4 regions of the Buttiauxella sp. AC142 genome follow, and region 4 is predicted to be linked to each of the others. Evidence: predicted binding sites of a transcription regulator. Region 4 holds the regulator's gene; each other region holds the start of a gene.

Evidence for each region. The regulator CRP, encoded in region 4, controls carbon source genes, mostly activating them, when cyclic AMP is high. The targets are predictions, from matches to a motif close to ATGTGANNNNNNTCACAT.
Region 1: the regulator CRP is predicted to act here: its motif matches at 2,491-2,508, upstream of drpB (cell division protein DrpB).
Region 2: the regulator CRP is predicted to act here: its motif matches at 4,101-4,118, upstream of AC0IWZ_RS20640 (PTS sugar transporter subunit IIB).
Region 3: the regulator CRP is predicted to act here: its motif matches at 1,694-1,711, upstream of uxuA (mannonate dehydratase).

Annotation. Positions count from the first base shown of each region.
Region 1 is NZ_CEEDCH010000001.1:2,712,364-2,718,235, forward strand. It holds gene AC0IWZ_RS12640 (DNA cytosine methyltransferase) at 1-1,270, opposite strand, end outside; gene AC0IWZ_RS12645 (phosphohydrolase) at 1,383-2,087, opposite strand; gene drpB (cell division protein DrpB) at 2,191-2,427, opposite strand; gene ompC (porin OmpC) at 3,006-4,148, shown strand; gene mtfA (DgsA anti-repressor MtfA) at 4,489-5,286, shown strand; tRNA gene AC0IWZ_RS12665 (tRNA-Asn) at 5,387-5,462, shown strand; gene ldtA (L,D-transpeptidase) at 5,508-5,872, opposite strand, start outside.
Region 2 is NZ_CEEDCH010000001.1:4,419,107-4,424,978, reverse strand. It holds gene AC0IWZ_RS20660 (STY4199 family HEPN domain-containing protein) at 1-353, shown strand, start outside; gene AC0IWZ_RS20655 (carbohydrate porin) at 419-1,798, opposite strand; gene AC0IWZ_RS20650 (PTS lactose/cellobiose transporter subunit IIA) at 1,985-2,287, opposite strand; gene AC0IWZ_RS20645 (PTS sugar transporter subunit IIC) at 2,319-3,644, opposite strand; gene AC0IWZ_RS20640 (PTS sugar transporter subunit IIB) at 3,658-3,972, opposite strand; gene AC0IWZ_RS20635 (LacI family DNA-binding transcriptional regulator) at 4,268-5,224, shown strand; gene AC0IWZ_RS20630 (hypothetical protein) at 5,260-5,523, opposite strand.
Region 3 is NZ_CEEDCH010000001.1:3,045,124-3,050,995, reverse strand. It holds gene AC0IWZ_RS14200 (CobW family GTP-binding protein) at 1-24, opposite strand, end outside; gene AC0IWZ_RS14195 (mannitol dehydrogenase family protein) at 137-1,600, opposite strand; gene uxuA (mannonate dehydratase) at 1,811-3,004, shown strand; gene AC0IWZ_RS14185 (DUF2000 domain-containing protein) at 3,066-3,488, opposite strand; gene AC0IWZ_RS14180 (Lrp/AsnC family transcriptional regulator) at 3,653-4,126, shown strand; gene yeiP (elongation factor P-like protein YeiP) at 4,193-4,765, opposite strand; gene AC0IWZ_RS14170 (YkgJ family cysteine cluster protein) at 4,923-5,177, shown strand; gene setB (sugar efflux transporter SetB) at 5,174-5,872, opposite strand, start outside.
Region 4 is NZ_CEEDCH010000001.1:4,139,504-4,145,375, reverse strand. It holds gene AC0IWZ_RS19370 (YccS/YhfK family putative transporter) at 1-1,791, opposite strand, end outside; gene crp (cAMP-activated global transcriptional regulator CRP) at 1,982-2,614, opposite strand; gene AC0IWZ_RS19360 (OsmC family protein) at 2,929-3,333, shown strand; gene AC0IWZ_RS19355 (phosphoribulokinase) at 3,363-4,235, opposite strand; gene AC0IWZ_RS19350 (YheU family protein) at 4,308-4,526, opposite strand; gene AC0IWZ_RS19345 (hydrolase) at 4,528-5,544, opposite strand; gene AC0IWZ_RS19340 (LysE family translocator) at 5,607-5,872, shown strand, end outside.

The sequences.
Region 1 (5,872 bases), 1.4 Mb from region 4:
CCGCTTCAAAACCCATTAAGCGCGCGCATTCACGCGGCGTTAAACGGCGCGGACGACGCAATTGGTTATCGGCATTATCAAAATCTTCTTCCCCGAGTGATTTATCCCAGCCACGGTCGATGAGAATTTCAGCGCCGTCTTTATAATATCGGGCGGACAAAGTGCGCGCGACACTCGCCGGATTAGTCGGGTCTACCAGACCGTAGCCAAAACCATTACCCTTCGCCTGGTGTTTTTTGGCGTAATAATAAAGATACTTCCACAGAGTCGGGGTCAGAATGTATTTTGCGTCAACGGTCGGGTCCAGTAATTCACCAAACGTCGGGCGGCGTTGCGGATACAATTCATTGATCTTCGTGAGTGTGAATTCTTTATGCAGATTGAGATCGCGACGGAAGCCCACCAGCACAATGCGCTCACGATGCTGCGGCAGGAAATTTTTACCGTCGATTATCTTTGGATCACCCGCGCCCATTATCGCGGAATCGGAGACCTCATAACCGAGGCTGTCGAGCGTTTCCATAATGATGCGGAAGGTATTGCCTTTGTCGTGGCTTTTTAAATTTTTAACGTTCTCCAGGACAAAAATAGCCGGGCGTTTTGCATCAATAATGCGAGCGACATCGAAAAACAAAGTACCTTGCGTTTCACAGGCAAAACCATGTGCGCGGCCTAAAGCATTTTTCTTAGACACCCCGGCCAGTGAAAATGGCTGGCATGGGAATCCTGCCAGCAGGACATCGTGGTCCGGCATGGTTGACTGAATATGCGCGGCGGCTTGTTCATCGCTGACATCGTCACGATTGCTAAGTGTGACATCGCGGATATCCTGGTTAAATTGATGGCTTTCCGGGTTGCAATACCAGTTAGCTTTATAGGTACGCACCGCATGTTTGTTCCATTCGCTGGTAAACACGCATTGCCCGCCAATCGCTTCAAAACCGCTGCGAATCCCGCCAATTCCGGCAAACAAATCCACGAATTTAAACGCATATTTCCCGTGATGAGCGGGCGGCGGCGGCAACATATTTTGCAGCATTTGATTTTCAGCGGCGGTCAGCACACGCGGCGATGATTTTCGGTTAACCCAGCGATTGAGCGATTCACGAGTCCAGTCACCGCTGACCTGTCGCAAATGATGCGCCACGGTTTTCTGGTCATAAATTTCAAGAATGCGGGACACTAACGCGGAGTCTTCTTCCAGTTGCTGTTGTTGCTGGCGCAGAGATTGTTGTGAGAGTTGTTCGGCAATCGCGTCGAAGTCGTTCATCATGAACCATGTTCGGGAAAAGAGAGTGTCACTCTATCACTGATTTGACCCAGAGAGAATGAGAGCGGCCCGCCAGTATCGCGGGCATCCCTTTTGTTTTAATTCGACGCTTTTATGAGGAATGTTTTTGGGATGAAAATTGCTGCATGACTTCTTGCTCTATACCGCAGTAATCACCTTTCAGTTCGGCACACAACTTAGCCATGTAACTCACTAAAAAATCGGCGTTATAACGGGCAAGCTCTCGCCCAGCTTCGGTTTGCATAGTCTCTGGTAATTTCAGGAGCTTTTTCTGGAAATGATCCAGGGCGTATGTGGCATCATCAAGCTCACGCCGATTAGCCAGCGGGTCTTCGCTATCAAACAGAGGCCGCCCGAGTGCGCCAGAGGTGTAGAAAACGCGTGCCAGGCCAATCGCCCCTAATGACTCAAGTCGGTCTGCATCCTGCACGATTTTTGCTTCAAGTGTTTGAGGGGCAATTCCGGCGCTGAAACTATGTGCACGCACAGCGTGGGCTACCGCATCATATAAATGGTGTGGGAAATCGGGAAATGTGGTGTCCAGAATGCGTAGTGTCTCTTGCGCAGCCTGGGTAGAAGCAAGATGTCGTTCCGGATGATTCTTTGGCAAATTGACGATGTCATGGAAATAGCAGGCGGTTAGTACAACTAATCGATCCGCTTCTGTCGTAGCCATGATCTGTTGTGACGTTTTCCATACGCGGCGAAAATGAGCCACGTCATGGGCTTTATCGTCCTGCAACCAGTTGTGTTGCAAATACTCTTCAAAACGCGCTTGCCAGTGGGCTATCGGCATACGTACTCCTTACTTCGCAGCTGGACCCGGTACTTAATATGAGTACAGGATCACAAAATTAGCAAGTTCCACGCCGACAACAATCCACTTTGGCACGATTTATTTACCGGGCGCGCGTATACCAGGCAAGCCAGCCTAATAGCGCCGCCACCGAACCAAGAACCAAAAGTCCCATCAAAGCACCGAGTAGTTTTCCGCCGAGCGAGCCCATATCGCCGTCGGTGACATCACTGACTATCCAAAAATATCGTAACACTGACCAAACCGTATACAGGCAGAACCCATAGAACAACCACAGCGCCAATTTACCACCCGGTGTACGGGTTGGTTTCGCATCCATAACGTCTGACATAACTCTCCCAATTGTTGAGCTTTTATTCTTCGATGGGGTCCCATCTTCCTGATGTGATTTTTATCACATTTTTGCCGTTTCTTGACAGTCCCGGGCCCTCTTTTTTATTAGGAATTATCTCAAAACATGTAACATATAATGTTGATTATCATGAAGTTAACAATAAAACCACATCTAGTTATTATTCAGGCGCCAATTTAATTAATATTTAATAGATAATAAATAAACCATAAAGCATCACTTAAATATTAAAATGAAAAACAAATCCCTGATAAAAAATAAATCACCTACGCAACGATGTAACTTTTAAAATAAATAATATTTTTATATTCATACCACCGAACCCATGCATAAAAAATATCAGACGCATCTTAAAATAATATTTAATTGGTATATTTCAATAACATAAACAAAACCAACTAGGAAACATTTTGTCTTATTTCAAATAACACAGTTACATGTTTAATTTTAAATAAATGGAACTATCTGTAATAAGATTATTGCGGTTATTGAGGGCGTTAAATAACTCATCATTCATAATAATTATGATTTAAAGGAATAGATAAATGAAAAGAACAGCACTGGCATTAGTGATCCCCGCTTTATTGGCAATGGGCGCTGCAAACGCTGCAGAAATGTATAATAAAAATGGTAATAAAGTAGATTTTTACGGCAAGGTTGATGCTCGTCATACTTTCTCTGACAATGCAGGAGATGACGGCGACGGCACCTATACCCAAATCGGCTTTAAAGGTGAAACACAGATTACGTCCGAACTGACAGGTTATGGTCAGTGGGAATACAAAATGTATGCTAACAACACCGAAGGTGGCGACAATAGTAATAGCGCTTTCACCCGTTTGGCGTTTGCTGGTTTGAAATATGGCGATTACGGCTCGTTTGATTATGGCCGCAACTATGGCGTGGTATACGACATTGAAGCCTGGACAGATATGCTGCCAGTATTCGGTGGCGACTCATACACGTGGACTGACAACTTTATGACCGGCCGTGCAAACGGCGTTGCCACTTACCGTAACAGCGACTTCTTCGGCCAGGTTGATGGCTTGAGTTTTGCTGTGCAGTATCAGGGCAATAACGAAAGTACTAATGAAAGCGAAGACCAGGAAGGCACCAACAACGGCCGCAATGTTCGCTTCCAGAATGGCGATGGTTGGGGTCTTTCAACAGTTTATGATTTCGGCATGGGCTTCAGTGCAGGCGCTGCATATGCTTCGTCAGACCGTACCAATGAGCAAACTCGTAGCGCTGGCGCGCTGATGGCGGGTGGTGATACTGCTGATGTATGGACTGTAGGTTTGAAGTATGACGCCAACGATATTTATCTGGCTGCTATGTATGCTGAAACTCGCAACATGACACCATTTGGCGATTACGGTATTGCTAACAAAACCCAGAACTTTGAAGTGACTGCGCAATACCAGTTCGACTTCGGCCTGCGTCCAGAAATCTCTTACCTGCAATCTAAAGGTAAGGACTTGATGGGTGATGTTTCTAATAACAGCGACTGGAATGACGAAGACCTGGTTAAATACGTTTCTGTTGGCTCTTACTTCTACTTCAACAAAAACTTCTCTACCTACGTTGATTACAAAATCAACCTGCTGGATAACGATGACTCCTTCTACACAGCTAACGGTATCTCTACCGATGACGTGGTTGGCGTAGGCATGGTTTACCAGTTCTAATCTCGATCAATACGGTTGCTTGTTAATTCCTAAGCCTGCGTAAGCAGGCTTTTTTGCTTTCAGCCCACCACATAAACACCGATTTATCTCATAACAAAAACATATATTCCCCCTCAAACTATTCTCAAATGAAATAATTTACCTCTCTCGCATCAACCTGTGACTCGCGTCGTTGAACGAAAAACCAGTAAGTGGTTGAATAATGTCACAGAGAAAGCGCGATAATCCGCTTCTCAGGCGGTCCTGTTCTGGTCGCTGCCATGTGCCACATTAGTGCGGCACTTTCACAGTCACGGTATAGTAGTTTTCCGTTCAAGAGATGACTTTGCGAGCGAGTAACATGATTAAGTGGCCCTGGAAATCAAGTGATTCATCCGCTGTCACGGCATTGCCGTGGGAGCAGGCATTAGCTATTCCAGTTCTGGCAACGCTCACCCATGCCGAGCAAGAAAAGCTGGTTCGTCTGGCCGATCGTTTTTTGCAGCAAAAACGCCTGGTGCCTTTGCAGGGTTTTGAGCTTGATGAACTGAAAAGCGCGCGTATCGCACTTCTGTTCTGTCTGCCCATACTTGAACTGGGTATTGAGTGGTTGGACGGTTTTCACGAAATCCTCATCTACCCTGCCCCATTTGTTGTCGACGATGAATGGGAAGATGACATTGGCCTGGTGCATAACCAGCGCGTTGTGCAATCCGGGCAAAGCTGGCAGCAAGGCCCGATTGTCCTGAACTGGCTGGATGTTCAGGACTCTTTTGACGCCTCTGGTTTTAACCTGGTGTTCCATGAAGTGGCTCATAAACTGGATATGCGCAATGGCGACCGCGCCAGCGGTATTCCGTTGATAGCGTTACGCGAGGTCGCAGGCTGGGAACACGATCTCCATGCTGCCATGAGCAATATTCAGGATGAGATTGACATGGTGGGTGAAAACGCCGCCAGCATTGATGCCTATGCGGCGTCTGAACCGGCTGAGTGTTTTGCCGTGCTTTCAGAGTATTTTTTCAGTGCGCCTGAGCTATTCGCACCACGCTTCCCAGCGCTTTATCAACGGTTTTGCCAGTTTTATGGTCAGAACCCGTTGTTACGCTTGCGTGAGAGTGAAAATGCAGCAGCATCCAGTGGAAATACGGTGCATTAATTCGACAATCTGGATTTAATTTAATCATTTGAATCAATGCGTTATTTTTGTCGTTGACTCTTTTTGAACGTCACGATACTATTTGCCTCGTTCAAACGATTCCTCTGTAGTTCAGTCGGTAGAACGGCGGACTGTTAATCCGTATGTCACTGGTTCGAGTCCAGTCAGAGGAGCCAAATTTAAGAAGCCCGCTTAGGAAACTAAGCGGGCTTTTTGCTTTCTCATTCAGAACTGATCAGCACCGGCATTCCGGAACGACGGGTCAGTGCAGCACTCACCACGCTGGCATCCACGCCAGAACCCTGCGTGACATTGTTGAGTGCCGAAGTCATTGGCAGCGGGACTTTTTTGTCAGATTCAAACTCCGCACGGTTACGTGACAAAGGCTCGTGCACTTCCAGCCAACTCCGCCCGTCTGGCTCGACGGTTGTTTTCACCGGCCGGTCAATCAGCTGCACGCGCGTCCCTACCGGGACATTATCGAACAGATATTTAATGTCGTCTTTACGCAGGCGAATGCAGCCCTGACTGACTCGCAGGCCGATACCAAAGTTAGCGTTAGTGCCGTGAATGGCGTACAGCTTGC
Region 2 (5,872 bases), 280 kb from region 4:
GTGGCATGAACTGGAAAGTGTATTTCACCGAATCTGCGCTGGCGGGAGATTACCGCGACGCGCTTAATACTTTGCTGCAATACCGCTCGCAGATGGACGAGGAACGCCCGTGTCGGCGCATGGTGAGAACCCTTAGCCAGGCGATGAACGACGGGCAAAATCTGACTTCACTGCGCAAACAATTCCTGCAAACTTTTTGTACTTCACCTGGAACCGTCAAGCGGCAGAAAGAGGATTTGGACAGAGCGAAACTGCGACTGAATGCGCAACAACAGCGTAAAGACGAGCAGGGCATTGCCGAGGAAAAACGTGCAGTTGATATTCAGCAGGCCATTTATAATGCGATGCGGTGAGTGAAAATGGCGGATGGCGCTAACGCTTATCCGCCCTACAACGACTTACAAAGCCCTTATCCTGATTACCACCAGGCTTCCCACATCGCGCCGACGTTGAACGAATCAAGCTGGGTATTTGGCTCGCCCGCGATACGCGTGGTGTGGTTGTTATCGACCTGACCGCCAGTGACATAGAAACGCAGCATTGGTCGGAACTCTGGTCCCATCGCGATGGAAATGTTCTGTGAGAGGGTCAGTTTCCAGCCTTTGTTATCACCGTCGTTTTCGTAATCTACGCGCTGATAACCCGCTTCAAGCCAGGTGGAATGTATGTCGTTCCAGAAATACATCGGACGAACAATAGCGCCATAGTTGCGGCGGTTATCCTGGGTCAGATCATCATTGTCGTAATCGTGGAAGGCGAGCAGATATTCAATCTGCGCTTGTTGAGTGAACTTATAGTTCCCCTCGAAGCTGGCATAAACGGTGTGCAGGCCATTGGTTTTGTTATAAACGCTGTTGTCTGAATGGTCAGAATAACGGGTGATAATTTTGTTCACCCCATTGTCGCCGGTGTGGCTTAACACCACGGCGGCCTGCCAGGCTTTGGAGCGTTCGTCGCTGTCGATGGCTTTGGAATCAAAACCATAGTTGGCGTACAGCTCGAAATCAATTGGGCCAAATTTGATGCCGTGCAGTTTTGATGTCGCCGCGTAGTTGCCTTTATCACCGGTGCCGGAGCCGCCAGTACACGAGATGCGCGACGGGTTATCACCGTCTTCAATCATTTCAGGGTCACACTGATCGACGGCGGCAACCGCCGCGATATCCAGTTGTGCAAAGCCGAGATCGAGGCTTTTCACGCCTGCACCTTGACCATCGTGGTTCATCCAGAAGTAGTCGTTGATGCCTTGTTGTGGGCGCTGATGGAAGTCACGACCCGCCCAGAAATAGGCATTTGGCTGTGCTTCAAAAAGATTAGTGACACCCGCATAGGCTTTTTTCAGGTTAACTTCATCGCCCCAGTGGTCAATCATCACGCCAATATCCCAGATGGCCCCGTTATCGGCTTTAATGATTTTGGTGAGCTGAAATTCGCCGCCGTTGCCTTCGTTACCTAAACGACCAATTGCGGAGGAGCCGTTGTAGGAACCATCAACGCCAATGTATTTTTGATCTCCCGCCTGGAAATGCGCCCCGTAGCGGGCATAACCGGTGAATTTAAGCCCCAACGGAACAGACATATCTGGCGTGGTGGGAACCTGAGGCGTAACCAGGGTATCGGTTCTATTAAGTCGTGCGGCTTCTATTTTCGCATCGCGGTCGGCCAGGGCTTTATCCACCGCTTTCGCCACGATTTGATCAATTTGTTCTTGAGTCATTGGTTCTTGTGCGAGTACAGAAATTGGGCAAAGCGCGGCGATAACCGCCATTGTTAATGGAAGCTGTTTAATTAATTTCATTATAATCTCAATTTAGTAATTTATTTTTTCAGACAATAAATATCCTGTTCAGGGTTAATAGAGAAAACTCTATTAACCAAACATATTTATCTTTATTTATACTTTCATCGGATTGGACTTAATTAAAATTATTTACGTAATGATCTCTCCCTGCCAGAGGTAATATTATTGTTTTTTACGTAATACTTAGCGCTGATATAAATGAATGATTTCGTTTGAAAGCTCGCGCGCTAACATTGATGTCATCAGGTGATCCTGAGCATGCACCATAATTAGCGTCATAGGCTGTTTGGCTTCGCCTGCATCTTGCTCAATCAATTTGGTTTGCATTTTATGAGCTTCGCGCGCGTAACCATCGGCTTCCAGTAATAACAGTTTGGCTTCTTCGATATTTCCTTGTCGTGCAGAATGCAGCGCTTCAAAACACAAACTGCGCGACTGCCCGGCATTCATAATTATTTCCATTACGGCTTCTTCTAATTCAATCATCATTAATTCCAGAGTGTTTAGACGGCGGTTATTAATTGCTGATAGCCGTTTCTGTCAGAGGTGAACGTGCTTCATTTTCTGCTGCAGTTTTCTGCAATGAACGCTCGTAAGCGCGCAGGAATGGCAGATAAATTATGGTAGAAACGACCATGCAAATCACACACATCACGACCGGACTAAAGGCCCAGTTTGTCGCCCACGATGCGCCAATCGGTGCCGGAGTTGTCCATGGAGTCAGGGAGACGACTTGTGCCAGCCAGCCCAGTTTAGTTGCGGTGTAAGCCAACACGGCGTTGACCATTGGGACGCAAATAAACGGAATAAACAGCAATGGGTTCATGATAATTGGCGCACCGAAAAGAATCGGTTCGTTGATATTAAAGAAGCTTGGAACGATGCCCATTTTCCCGATGGTACGCAGGTGCGTCACTTTGCTGCGCAGCAATAAGAAGGCGAGTGGCAATGTGGAACCGACGCCGCCAATGAGCAGATAGTGATCCCAGAAACCTTGCAGATAAATATGTGGCAATGCGGTTCCCGCAGCCAGCGCTGCCTGGTTTGCTGCCAGGTTTGTCATCCAGAACGGGTTCATGATGCCGGTGACAATCAGCGAGCCGTGGATACCAGAGAACCAAAAAATCTGGCACAGCAACACGGACAATAAAATGGCGGGTAAGGAATCGGATGCGGAAACCAGCGGTGCCAGCAGGTGCATAATCGCTTGCGGCATAATCATGCCGGTTTGCGCTTCGATGAATAAGTTCAGCGGATGCAGCGTGCCGATAATGACGACCACCGGAATCAAAATTTCAAACGAACGTGCAACGCCAGTTGGCACTTCTTTTGGCAGGCGAATGGTGATTTTGTTTTCTTTAAGCCAGGCATAAATACGCGTGGAGTAAATCGACGTAATCAGCGCGGTGAAAATGCCCTGGCCTGAAAGATATTGAGTCGAAATTTTGCCGTCGGCATACGGTGCTGCAACCAGCAAAAATGCCATAAAGGCCAGCAGGCCGGACATCACCGGGTCGAGATTAAACTGTCGCCCGAGACTTGCGCCAATGCCTACTGAGATGAAAAACGTCATCACGCCCATGCTCAGGTTAAACGGCAGCATCAGCTGTTCACGGTAAGTCTGAGAGAAATCCAGCCATGCACGAGCAAAACCGATAGTGGTATCAGCGGAGAACGGCGGGAATATAAACACCAGCATAAAAGAGCCAATAATCATGAACGGCAGGGCTGCGGTGAACCCATCACGAATCGCGATCACGTACTTTTGTTGCCCCAGACGACCCGCCAACGGAGTGATGGATTGCTCAATCACCGTCACCATGGATTGATATAGCGAACTCATATGAATAACCCTTTTAGTGAGCCGCTTCGATAAGCGACAGAGCATAATCCAGCACTTTATCGCCACGCTGCATGCCGTAATCCATCATGTCGATGGCCTGAACCGGAATACCGTGAGAGGCGGTTTTTTCTGAAAGCGTACTTAACATATATTTTACCTGTGGCCCGAGCAGCACCACTTGATAACGCGGGAACTGCACATCAAACTCAGCCACGCCGTAAGCCTCTATTTCTACAGGCATTCCTCGTTCTTCAGCCACTGTCAGCATCTTTTTAACCAGCAGGCTGGTGGACATTCCGGCGGAACAACACAACATAATCTTGACCATTAACACTCATCCTCAAAATGTAAATAAAGTATTGCGGAAATGATTTGATACTTTATGGAAACCGTTTTCCATCCATAGCAAACAGATCTGTGACACCCATCAAGATCCCGTCTTTATCGGCATTACTTATTGGATCGTCATCACAAAATTGTTTGGTGAATGTATCGTTTGGACATCATGTGGAAAATCGGTTTCCATCAAAAATGGAAACGACTATACTGAAATTGGCTACCATCTGAGCCGAAGTTGTATTCAGGACAAACAGGCATGAACCACAGCCTGATAAAGGAAAATGATGTCTACAATCAATGATGTATCGCGTTTAGCTGGGGTTTCTAAAGCCACAGTATCACGGGTGTTGAGTGGATCTCGCGGAGTGAAGGAAGCAAGTCGCCTGGCCGTGCTGAAAGCGGCGGAGGAGCTGCGTTACCGTCCAAATATGATTGCGCAATCACTACTCAGCCAGTCTACCGGCTGCATTGGCGTGATTTGCGCGCAGGAAAATATCAACCAGACCACGGGTTATCTTTACGCGCTGGAGAAACATCTTAGCCAACATCAAAAACACCTGCTGCTGCGTTTTGCGAATAGTAAAGCGGAGGTCATACATGCTCTTGATGAGCTGACCTGTGGGCTGTGTGATGACGTGCTGATTATCGGCGCACGTTTCCCGCTCAATATCGACCAGGAGAATGTCATTCTTGTCGATTGCGTGGATGTTGATTCCAGTAACAGCATTAATTTTGATCACGCTTTTGCTGCTGAAACGGCCTGTAATTATTTGATTAAGCAGGGAAGAAGGCAGATTGCGGTCATCAACCCTGATTCCTGCGGGTCGGTTGATCAAATTCTGTTGGGTTATAAGCGCGCGCTGGAAAACAATTTCCTGCCCTTTAACCGCAACCTGATATTTATGGATTCAACGTCTTCATCTGTCGCGCTCCAGGTGCTGCTCAATAACAGCACAACATTGAATTTCAACGCGTTATTAGTTGCTGATGAGCAGGAAGCACAGCACATCATTCCGCAATTGCAGGCGTTTAATAAATCTGTTCCGAAAGACATTATGGTGTTTAGCCTGGCGGGTTCACTGCATCTGCCGGGGATTCCAACCATTCCCGCCATTGAATATTCAATGGATGCGATGGCGGCAAGAATCGTGACATGGTTGACCGAGAAAACCCAAAGTGCTTTGGGTTCGAACGTACTGCGTGGTGATTTGATTATTCCTGACATGGCGAGCCGGAAATAAAAAAAGCCATACCCGGCAAGGGTATGGCTTAGTTATTAGTATTTAATATCTCGGGCTTCTTCACGGCCATTTTGCTTGCTTTGGCGCTTATCCTGGCGGCAATCACTGTTGCTTTTGCTATCGTTGACCACGCATTCACGCTTGTCATGACGCGAGTCCTGACGGGTATCCTGGCGAACATCCCTTGCCTGGCGGCGTTGCTGGCCTTGTTCTGTGGCGTAAGCATTGTTGATGGAAAGCGTGGAGAACATAAAAATGCCCGCCATAACACCCATGATTATCGACGATTTACTTTTCATATGAGGCACTCTGCAAATATAAAATTTCAAATGAATACAATCTGAAGAGTATAGATGTGGCAGTTGCATCTGAATGTAACCAAATCAGTTAAAATATAATTAAAGTTTCATCTGGAAAGTTTTTATAGCGCAGGTGTATGAAAATTAATGAGTTAGTGTTTTTGATTATTCGAGCTTTATTAAAATGTCCGAAATAAATAAAAAGGCTGCGAAATCTAAATTTCGCAGCCTTTTTTAATTCACTTTTAATTCATTACCTCATGGTAAGGCTTGCACGGGGGGATGGTTTTCCAGAGTTTTGCATTCGACAATTTACTCTTCTTCTTGTTAGTAAGCTCGAATCAACAAG
Region 3 (5,872 bases), 1.1 Mb from region 4:
GGTAATTAAGTTGGTTTTAGTCACAGGCGCTCCGGACAGGTTAACTGAATCTTTAAGTTTCCCTATCCTGAACGACATTGACCAAAAATTGAAGCGTGAACGGTCTTCATGTCCTTATGAAGACATTTTGATGATATTAATCGACTAGTTTTGCTACAGCTGCGCGCGCGCCGTTGGCTGATAATTCATTCCATGCGGAAGTGACGTGTGTTACAAATTCCTCATTCAATGGCAAGTCACTGCCAAAGATTTCGTGCAGGCCGAGTAGGGCGTTGACGCGTTCATCATCGGTGCTGTTTTCGACCAGCGATTTGATTTTCACCGCCAGCGGGTCGCGAATATCAATCTCGTTCCCGGCATCATCGCTGCCGCTGACATAGCGCATCCATCCGGCAATTCCCAGCGCCAGGCATGGCCACTCGTCGCCCTGTTGCAGATGCCAGCGGACACTCTCCAGCATGCGTTGGGGCAGCTTCTGGCTGCCGTCCATCGCGATTTGCCAGGTGCGGTGTTTCAGCGCCGGGTTATCAAAGCGCTCAAGCAAGTTATGCGCATACTGCGGCAAACTCACGCCGGTGACACGTAAAGTCGGTGCTTGTTCTTGCATCATTAAGCGGTGTGCAGCCTGGCGGAAATTCTGGTCGGCCATACAGTCATTAATATGCTGGTATCCCGCGAGGTAGCCAAGATAAGCCAGGAAGGAGTGGCTGCCGTTGAGCATACGAAGTTTCATTTGCTCCCACGGCATCACGTCATCGACCATTTCTACGCCGACTTCTTCCCACGCCGGGCGGCCTGCCACAAAATTATCTTCAATCACCCATTGGATAAACGGCTCGCCAGAAATTGCACATGGGTCTTCAACGCCTAACACATCTGTAATTTCTTGTAGCGACTCGGGCGTTGCCGCAGGCACGATTCTGTCGACCATGGTACTTGGGAAGGTCACATGTTCGCGGACCCAGTCGGCTAATTCCTGGCTGCGAGTTTCCGCCATACCAATGACTGCGTTACGCACCACATGGCCGTTATCGGGAATGTTGTCACAGGACAGCACGGTAAACGGACGCAGGCCGCGTTCACGACGGCGATTCAGGGCTTCAACCAGAATACCCGGTGCGGAATGGGGCTCGGTGGGATTTTGTAAATCGTGAATAATGCGTTCGTTATTGCTATCAAGCTTGCCGGTTGCCGGGTCGATGCAATATCCCTTTTCTGTCACGGTAAGAGACACAATCGCGACCTGGGGTTCGCAGAACTTCTCAATAATCGCATCCAGCCCATCAAGTTTTGCATTTAGGCACTCGTTAACCGCACCGACAATAATCGCCTGATTGCCGTCGCGACCCTTTTCCAGCACGGTATATAAATGATCTTGCGCGCGCAGTGCACTCATTAACTTATCGCCGCTAAACAGGCTTATTTCGCAAATGCCCCAGTCACCGCCTAACTTATTGAGCACCCGGTCAGTCAACAGCGCCTGGTGTGCGCGGTGAAACGCACCAAAACCAAAATGGACAATACGGGTTTTTAAAGCCTGGCGGTCATAACCAGGCTGTTGAATGTCGGCAGGTAACGTGACTGAAGCAATTGTGTTCATAAAATGCAAATCCTGATTAACCAATTAGTAACATGGCTCAGTCTAAAGTTATATGACAACAAATTAAATTGGTGTGCTGCCTTTATCCCTTTAATGTGAGCTGGATCAACCAATATCACCGCAAAATTTGACCGGATAGAAGAATCCGGTATGGTAGTCGGCAATACAGCATTCAAGAATTGGTATGACAACTTAACTGAGGAACTGTCGATGGAACAAACATGGCGTTGGTACGGCCCAAAAGACCCGGTATCTCTGGATGATGTGCGTCAAGCGGGCGCGACCGGTGTCGTTACTGCTCTGCATCACATCCCAAATGGTGAAGTCTGGCCGGTTGCCGACATCAAAGAGCGTCAGGCTGTGCTGGCAGCGAAAGGGCTAACCTGGTCCGTGGTAGAAAGTATTCCGGTGCATGAAGAAATCAAAACGCATTCCGGTGACTACGATAAGCATATCGCCAACTACCAGCAGAGCATTCGTAACCTGGCTGAATGCGGCATCGACACCGTATGCTACAACTTCATGCCGATTCTGGACTGGACGCGTACCGACCTGGAATACCAATTGCCAGACGGTTCAAAAGCCCTGCGTTTTGACCAGATTGCTTTTGCGGCGTTTGAGCTGCACATCCTCAAGCGCAAAGGTGCTGAAGCGGATTACAGCGAAGAAGAGCAGCGTCAGGCGTTGGACTACTTCAACAATATGTCCGATGCCGAAAAAGAAAAATTGACCCGCAATATCATTGCCGGGTTACCTGGTGCGGAAGAGGGTTACACCCTTGACCAATTCCGTGCACGCCTGTCGGAATACGACGGCATCAGCAAAGATCAACTGCGCGAAAACATGGCGTACTTCCTGCGAGCGATTGTTGCCGTAGCAGAAGAAGTTGGCGTGCGTCTGGCGGTTCACCCGGATGATCCACCGCGTCCGATTCTGGGTCTGCCGCGTATCGTTTCAACCATTGAAGATATGCAGTGGCTGAAAGAAACCGTCGACAGCATTTATAACGGCTTCACCATGTGTACGGGTTCTTACGGTGTTCGCGCTGATAACGATCTGGTGCGGATGATTGAAACCTTCGGCGATCGCATTCACTTTACTCACCTGCGCGCAACGTGCCGTGAAGATAACCCGAAAACCTTCCATGAAGGCGCACACCTGCAAGGTGATGTGAACATGGTTGCGGTAGTGAAAGCGATTTTGACTGAAGAACAGCGTCGTAAAAACGCCGGTGACGTGCGTCCGATCCCAATGCGTCCGGATCACGGCCATCAGATGCTTGACGATCTGCACAAGAAAACCAACCCTGGTTACTCAGCGATTGGCCGCCTGAAAGGTCTGGCTGAAGTGCGTGGTGTGGAACTGGCTCTGAAACAGACGATGTTCCCGGATCTGCTGAAGTAAGTTGTAAAGCCTGATAAAAAACGCGCCTTCTGGCGCGTTTTTTTATGGCTGCAATATCGACCTATTTATACAGACCCAGGTTACCCGTGAGCCTGGTGATTTTTTTCTTCGGCCCAATTAACCCGATTGCGACCAGTTCAATGTTATTGCTCGACACAGCAGCAATACGTTCCCCATATTCATCATATGTCTTACATGACTGCGCCAGAGCGCTGAAGGGTATCGTATAAATCTCTTCGTCAGCTTCAGCAATGTTGAGCAACTCCTGTATATAAGCTCCGGGTGCCAGCAGAATCGGCAAAGGGGCATAAATAACGCCAGGATAATTGACGGCATCTGCACTTTGCATATCAGGACCCACCAGATTTTCCACCGTATGGCCGAAACTCATACCAATAACGCTGGCGGCGTTGATGGCGAGCCCAGGGCTTAGGTCTTTATCAATAATAATTGTGCTTCGATGTTGGCTGGCGTCGAACTTCATATTTTATCCTCGCAGGGGAATCTGGAATGGCTCATGGAGTCGCTCTTTGTGGTCAATATAATGCAGGAAGCTCGCGGGAAATTGCTGTCTAAATAGCTTGAAAAATGCACGTAATAAGGCAGGATTGACCCAATTAATACCTAAAATTAAAAGGATCTGACCTAATGGCCTTAAGCACTACAGATGTAAAGATTCTGGCTCTGTTACAAAGCGATGCGCGTATGACGAACCAGTCTGTGGCCGATTCCATTGGGTTATCCGCTTCACCTTGCTGGCGAAAAATACGCAAGCTTGAAGAAGACGAAGTGATTCAGGGTTACCGCGCAGTAATTAACCGTCGCAAAATCGGCCTGGCAGTCATGGTGTTCGTTCGTGTGACCATAGACAGCCACAGTGAATCAGAAGCGAAGAAGTTTGAAGAAGAAGTCGCCGCACTTGAGGATGTGGTTGCGTGCTACAGCATCGGTGGCGATGCCGATTTCTTATTGCAGGTCGTGGCGCGCGACCTGGATTCTTACGCGGATTTTGCCATGTCAGTAGTACGTCGTTTACCGGGGATTAAAGAGATGCAGAGTATGTTTGTGCTCAAGGAGATCAAACCGCTGGTTAGCTATCCGATTAAGAAACAGCAGAAATAATTTTGCCCAAAATAAAAACCCGCCGCAGCGGGTTTGATATCTGTAGGTTAAACCGCAAAACACTGATTAGTCTGCGCGACCCATAGAGCGCTTTTCAGCGATATGAATACGGATCTTCTCACCCGTCACCATATATTCTGGAACCTGAATCACCAGCCCAGTAGACATCGTTGCAGGCTTGGTGCGGGAGCTTGCTGACGCACCTTTGATTCCAGGGGCCGTTTCAACAATCTCCAGGTCCACAGTCTGCGGCAGTTCAAGTGCGAGCAGTTGGCCATCCCAGGTCAGAACCTGCATGTCTGGCATGCCGCCTTCAGGAATGAATTGCAGCTCTTCTTCAATCTGATCTTTAGTGAAGATATACGGGGTGTAATCTTCTTTATCCATGAACACGTATTCGTTGCCATCAATGTAAGAGAAGTCAACGTAACGGCGGGTCAGAGTGATGGTGTCGACAATGTCATCGCCTTTGAAGCGCTCTTCAACTTTCTGGCCAGTGCGGACATCAGAAAAACGCATTTTATAAAGCGTTGCTGCGCCACGGGCGCTAGGTGCCTGGATATCGATATCTTTAACAATCAGCAGCTTGCCGTTGTAATTCAGTACCATACCCTTTTTGATTTCGTTAGCTCTTGGCATCGAAGTTTCCTGTAAAAAATTGAGGAGCGAAAATATTGCGTCAAATTACTCGCGAGGCGCATTTCAGGCAAGCGGATTTAATGGATAAATCGACATAGTAAAGCTGCGTCACTACTGCTACAGTCCAGGCTCTTGTCAGCCCACCGGAGCATTAATGATGGACTGCCGTCCCGATTGCGGCGCGTGTTGTACCGCGCCTTCTGTATCAAGCCCGATTCCGGGCATGCCCAATGGCAAACCTGCCAATACAATTTGCGTTCAGCTCGGCGCGGACATGCGCTGTAAAATTTTTACTTCGCCGTTGCGGCCAAAGGTATGCGCCAGCCTGCAAGCGTCCCGCGAAATGTGTGGTACCACCCGTCAGCAGGCAATGGATTACCTGATTTATCTCGAAGCGGCGACCGCACCTTAAATGTCCTTTATTCTCACCATGCAATACGCGGTGATAGCTATCATGCCCAGCGCGATATAAAACACAGTGTGGTAATTCCAGATCTCTGCTACCACACCTGCCATAGAGCCTGCGATAATCCAGCCGACACGCGTGGTATTAGTATAAAGCGTCGTTGCGGCACCGGCCTGGCCAGGCATTAAATCCTGAAAATAGAGCATGCCGATACCGGCCAGAATACCGATGAAAATCGCATTCAGCAGTTGCAGGCCGAGCAGCATATATTCGTTGTGGATCGTCAGCATCCCAATGTAAAACAGCAGGCCAGCGACGCCCGCAATACGCATCAGGAAGCGTTTTCCAAAGCGTTTAGCGTAATATCCGGCGATCAGCATCGTTGGGATTTCAAGCCCGGCAGCGGTTCCCATCATCACGCCCGCCAGTTTCTCCGGCAGATGTAATTCATTAATGATATAGAGCGGCATATTAATGATGTAGAGACTGTTACAGCCCCACATCATGGTGCAGGCGACAAACAGCAGCAGGGCATCGCGACGGTTACGGCGTGGCGCTTCAAGTTTGGTGGTTTTCGCCACTCCCTCTTTACGCATCGACGGTAATAACATCCGTACCATCACGCTGCACACCACAAACGCGAAAGCCGCACACAAATACATGGTGGTAAAGCCAAAACCGAGCGCCAGCGCGTAAGCGAT
Region 4 (5,872 bases):
AAGTGTGGTCATCGCATTGATGTGTTCGACGATAAACTGGCTGTGCGTCACCCATAGTTTCATATCGGCAAGATAGTGCGAGTTAAATCCAGGTTCCTGCATCGCCTGGTTGAGCGAGTTGAATAAGGCATTGTGCGCCTGGTTGACCCTCATTCGCGAATACGCCAGCGGGGTGGGTTCCGGGTCGCTGCTCAGAATCAGGCGAATCGCATCCTGATCGCGCTCCAGAGCATCGTGGGCGTTCTGGCGCAGTAAACCACTTTGCCACTGTGGCCACAGCCACACCATGCCACCAAAGGCAATCAGGCAGCCGAGCAGCGTATCTATTAAGCGCGGAACGATGTACTGCTCGGCGCTGAGGGTGATGAGTTGCAGGGTGTAAACCGCCGTGACGGTAAAGCCAATTGTCGCCCAACCGTAACTCTTACGAATGAACAAATAGCTGACCAGCGTAATGATCAACATCGCGGCCAGCGCGATATCTTGCGGAAAGTGGAAGTGCAGCGCGATGCCCGCTATCGCTAAACCTGCAATGGTGCCTGCCGACCGGTGAAGAATTCTCACCCGGGTCGCGCCATAGCCGTTTTGCGTCACAAACATTACCGTCATCAAAATCCAGTAAGGTTTAGGCAGATGTAAAAACCCCCCCAAAATACTGGCGATGGTCAGCATTACACCTAATCTGGCGGCGTTACGCAGCGCGGCGGATTTCAAAGATAAATAGCTTTTCAGTGCTGCCCAAAGTGGCAAGCGACGCTGCCGGTCTTCCATCAAATCACGGATATACAACGGGCGCTGGGTGCGTAAAACACGGCCAATCCGACTGAAGTGATAATGGCAAAATTGCCCAACCGGGTTATCCGGATTTTGACGCGCGATTTTCTCAAGGGCATCAATCTGTTTATCCATCGTGAAACGCTGTGGGAACCGATGATAAAGAATGTCGTCAGCCAGCACGCGTAAACGCGCTGCAATGGTCTGCGCGTTCCAGCGAATCACGGCTTCAGCGTGACTTTTCTCAACCAGCTTTTGCACTTCGGCAGGTTGGTGGAGGCTGACGGAAATGTGTTCTTGTAAATCCAGAGCGACCTGAAACGCGCGCAGTAATCGCTTGTAGCCGTTTTGCTGATTCGCTGCCAGCATGTGTAATTGCTGGTAGCAAATAGTGATTAAATCAACGGCTTTTTGTTGACGCGCCAGCAGCGGAGGCAGCGCTTTTTCAGGGTCGGTATGCTGCGTTAGCATGCCATATTTGGCTTCGCAGTAATCCGCCAGTTGGCGATAGAGCAGGCTTAATGATTCGCGCAGTGGCTGCTCGCGCCACATCCAGAACCAAAACCAGTTAAACACGCCGTACCAAATTGTACCGCTGACATACAGCAGCATTGGCTTCCAGATGGGCATATTCCCCGCCATGCTGAGTGTAAAGATCGCGGCAATGAGTGAGGCGGGAAGCAGACGAGCGTGCAGGGAGCTGATTTCGGCTGTGACGCCCAGCAATAGCGCCATTACGGCCAATATCACCGGCAACGGCACTGAGGTATAAAGCAATAAAAGCTGCATGATCAAACTGCTGACGGCAAACAGGCTACCGCCGACGATCAGGCGTTTGAAGAAGCGTTTATGGGGAGTATCAAGTCCTGCAATGTTGCAGCAGGCAGGGACTAAAGAGAAAAGCAGGCCGGACTGGAGATTGCCAAAGAGCAAACCTACTGCCACCGGAAGGCACAGCACCAGCGTTTGCCGCAGTGCGTAGTTAACTTCAGGATGGTAGATCAGTCTTCGCCACATAAACCCTTCTTACTTAAAGCTGCAGCGGCGTTAGCTGCGTTCATTCACCCGAATCACTTACTTGAGTAAGCTCATCGGGATGAACTCACTTGCTGCCTTGCTGCAACTTCAATTAATCGGGTTTCGGATTTAGTTTTTTAGAGACAAAAAAGGCGTGTTATGAAGCAACACGCCATTTTTGAGACGGAGATTAACGAGTGCCGTAAACGACGATCGTTTTACCGTGAGCAGAGATCAGATTTTGATCTTCCAGCATTTTCAAGATACGACCAACGGTTTCGCGAGAGCAACCCACGATCTGACCGATTTCCTGACGGGTAATTTTTATCTGCATACCGTCCGGGTGGGTCATTGCATCAGGCTGTTTAGCCAGGTTCAGCAGTGTCTGCGCGATACGACCAGTCACATCCAGGAATGCCAGGTTACCCACTTTCTCAGATGTAACTTGCAGACGACTAGCCATCTGTGAAGACAGGCGCATCAGGATATCTGGATTGACCTGAATCAGCTGGCGGAATTTTTTATATGAAATTTCAGCCACTTCGCAGGCACTTTTAGCACGAACCCAAGCACTACGTTCCTGACCTTCTTCGAACAGCCCTAACTCGCCAATGAAATCGCCCTGATTCAGATAGGAGAGGATCATTTCCTTGCCCTCTTCATCTTTGATCAGAACAGCCACAGAACCCTTGACGATGTAATACAGCGTCTCAGCCTTTTCACCCTGGTGAATCAGTGTGCTCTTCGATGGATACTTATGAATGTGGCAATGGGACAAGAACCATTCGAGAGTCGGGTCTGTTTGCGGTTTGCCAAGCACCATGCGCGGTTATCCTCTGTTTTATAACTGGCTACCAACGACAGGACGCTAAACATCCTGTCTGGCGTTGCAAGTATTAGAATATTCCCCACCTTGGGGAGATGGCATGCAAGTCATTCTTGCTGCCTGTAATTAGTGATGTCCTCTGCATACATGCATAACGTCAATGTATCGATGTAGCATCTGGATTGTTTTAGCATAGCTTTTGACAAGTGTCTCCTATTGTCTCGTTTCAGCTTGACGCAGGTCGCCTTCCATTGCCAGATTTGCTGAATCTGCGTACTCTGAAAGACAATTTTTTCAACGGGAGAAGTAACATGCAAGCACGAGTGAAGTGGGTTGAAGGGTTAACCTTCCTTGGGGAGTCCGCTTCTGGACACCAGATTCTGATGGACGGTAATTCTGGCGATAAAGCACCCAGTCCGATGGAAATGGTTCTGATGTCCGCTGGTGGTTGTAGCGCAATCGACGTAGTTTCTATTTTGCAAAAAGGCCGCTACAACGTGACGGATTGTGAAGTGAAACTGACCTCTGAGCGCCGCGAAGAAGCCCCGCGTCTGTTCACACATATCAATCTGCATTTCATTGTGACAGGCAAAGAATTGAAAGATAATGCAGTTTCGCGTGCGGTAGACTTGTCTGCTGAGAAGTACTGTTCCGTTGCGTTGATGCTGGAAAAAGCCGTAAACATCACCCATAGCTACGAAGTGATTGAAAGCTAGAGTGAAGAAAAGGGCGGTGTTTAGCCGCCCTAATTATTGATATTTCTTCCTTCCGCCAGGCGCTTAACCAACGGCGTCATGATCAACTCCATTGCCAGTCCCATCTTGCCGCCCGGCACCACTAATGTATTGATGTGGGAAATAAATGAGCCTTGCAGCATGGCGAGCAAATACGGGAAGTCGATATCATCCAGACCGCGAAAATGAATCACGACAAAACTTTCATCTAATGACGGAATACCGCGTGCGGCAAACGGGTTAGAGGTATCTACCGTCGGTACGCGTTGGAAGTTGATGTGCGTGCGGGAAAACTGCGGCGTGATGTAGTTGATGTAATCGTCCATCGAACGCACGACGGAATCCATTACCGCTTCACGGGAATGACCGCGCTCGCTGGTGTCGCGCACCAGTTTTTGAATCCACTCCAGGTTTACAATCGGCACTACGCCAACCAGTAAATCGACGGCATTGGCGACGTCGTGCTGCGGGGTAACGACTCCGCCATGCAAGCCTTCATAAAACAAAACATCAGTCGGTTCTGGTAACGGCTGCCACGGAGTAAACGTGCCGGGAATCTGATTCCAGGGTACGGCTTCATCATAGGTATGAAGATATTTACGTGATTTACCCTGCCCGGTTTTGCCGTATTCAATAAACGTTTGTTCAAGCAAGCCAAAGTCGTTGGCTTCCGGCCCGAAGTAGCTGATATGACGGCCAAGGTCACGCGCTTTACGAATCGCCATATCCATTTCAGGACGGGTGAAACGATGGAAACTGTCGCCTTCAACTTCAGCTGCACGTAGGTTTAATTGCTGGAAGATTTTACGGAAGGCGATGCTGGTGGTGGTCGTTCCCGCGCCGCTGGAACCTGTTACGGCAATAACCGGATGTTTGGCTGACATAAGGCAACAACTCCATGGGTAGTAGCAAGTTTGGTTGGGTGAAGGCAGTTGTATTATGCAGTATAGGCAGGCTTAGCCGCGAAATTGCCCGCGAGCCATGATATTCACCGTTTCATGAAGTTCTGACCATACCAGTACCGCTTCACCACTTTGCAGTTGGCGCTTAACATCAGCCACCTTTTGCTCAAGTGAGCGCTCTTGTTCACCATAATCTGTGCCTTCTCGTAATACAAAGGATTCAATCAGATTATCAAGCGTTTCGGGAGGCAGGTCTTGCCAGGGAATCATCATATTACTGGTCCAAAAATTGAGACAGCCATTGCGGGATGCGTTGCTCAAGCCACATTTCAGGGCGGCGTAACGTCCCACCAACAAACCCAACATGCCCACCGTAGCGCGTAAGTTGGTATTCGATATTAGCAGGCAATATGGCTTTATCCGGGATCACATGATGATCCATAAACGGGTCATCTTTGGCGTGGATGATTAGCGTCCGGGTTTTGATTTGTGGCAGTAACGGCATCGCGCTGCATTGACGGTAGTAGTCGAGAGCATCAGCAAAGCCGTGAATTTTTGAAGTGATCAAATTGTCAAACTCACGCAGGCGGCGCATTCCTTTAAGCTGGCGCAGATCAACAGGTAGAGTGCCCGGATAGCTTCTGAGCTTGCGCGCGGCATTTTTCTTCAGCAGATTCAAAAGATAGTGCTGATAAACGCGCGAGAATCCTTTTTCGATATGTGCGCTGCAATGTTCCAGCATCAGAGGGGCTGAAACTATGACACCGGCCTGTAGCGTGCAGTCAGCACCTTGTTTAGCCAATAAACAAGCGAGCATGTTCCCGCCGAGGGAAAACCCCACTGCCGCCGTCGGCACTTTGCCGTAACGGGTACTGAGCCAGTTTAAGAAGTAGCTTCCGTCTTCAGTTTCGCCCGAGTGATAAATGCGCTTCATGCGATTTGGCACGCCGCTACATCCACGGAAATGCATGACTACGCCCAGCCAGCCTTGCTTGCTGGCGGCTTCGATTAAGCCGTGGGCATATGGGCTGTGCAGGCTACCTTCAAGCCCATGAAAAACGACTAACCGTGGTTTATGCAATGCCTGGCGTGGGTCTTCGCTCCAGGCAAGATCGACAAAATCTCCATCCGGCATATCCAGACGCTGCCAGTGAGGTTTGAAATTTAAGCGACGGCGAATCAAACGCGGAAGCATGGTTTGCAGGTGCGGATTACTGACACCCTTCAACGGACGAAATTGATCATCTTCTTCGTGATTAAAATTCAATACTGCGGGACTTGTCGTAGCCATATCACACTGTTAGTTTCATTTAGTTTGCTAATTAACTTTACCGGGTGTGGAACACCCATTTCATGGAAACGCTTTTCTTCTCAATGCTTGGTTTTCTTTGGGTCGCGGCTATTACACCCGGCCCAAACAATATGTTACTGACTTCTTCCGGCGCCAATTACGGCTTTATGCGCACCATTCCGTTGATGATTGGCATCATGCTTGGGATGCAATGCATCCTGTTGCTGGTGGCCTTTGGCGTCGGTAGCTTAATCCTTTTGTATCCTGCTTTGCACCTTATCCTGAAGATTGCCGGGAGTGCTTACCTATTATGGCTGGCATGGAAAAT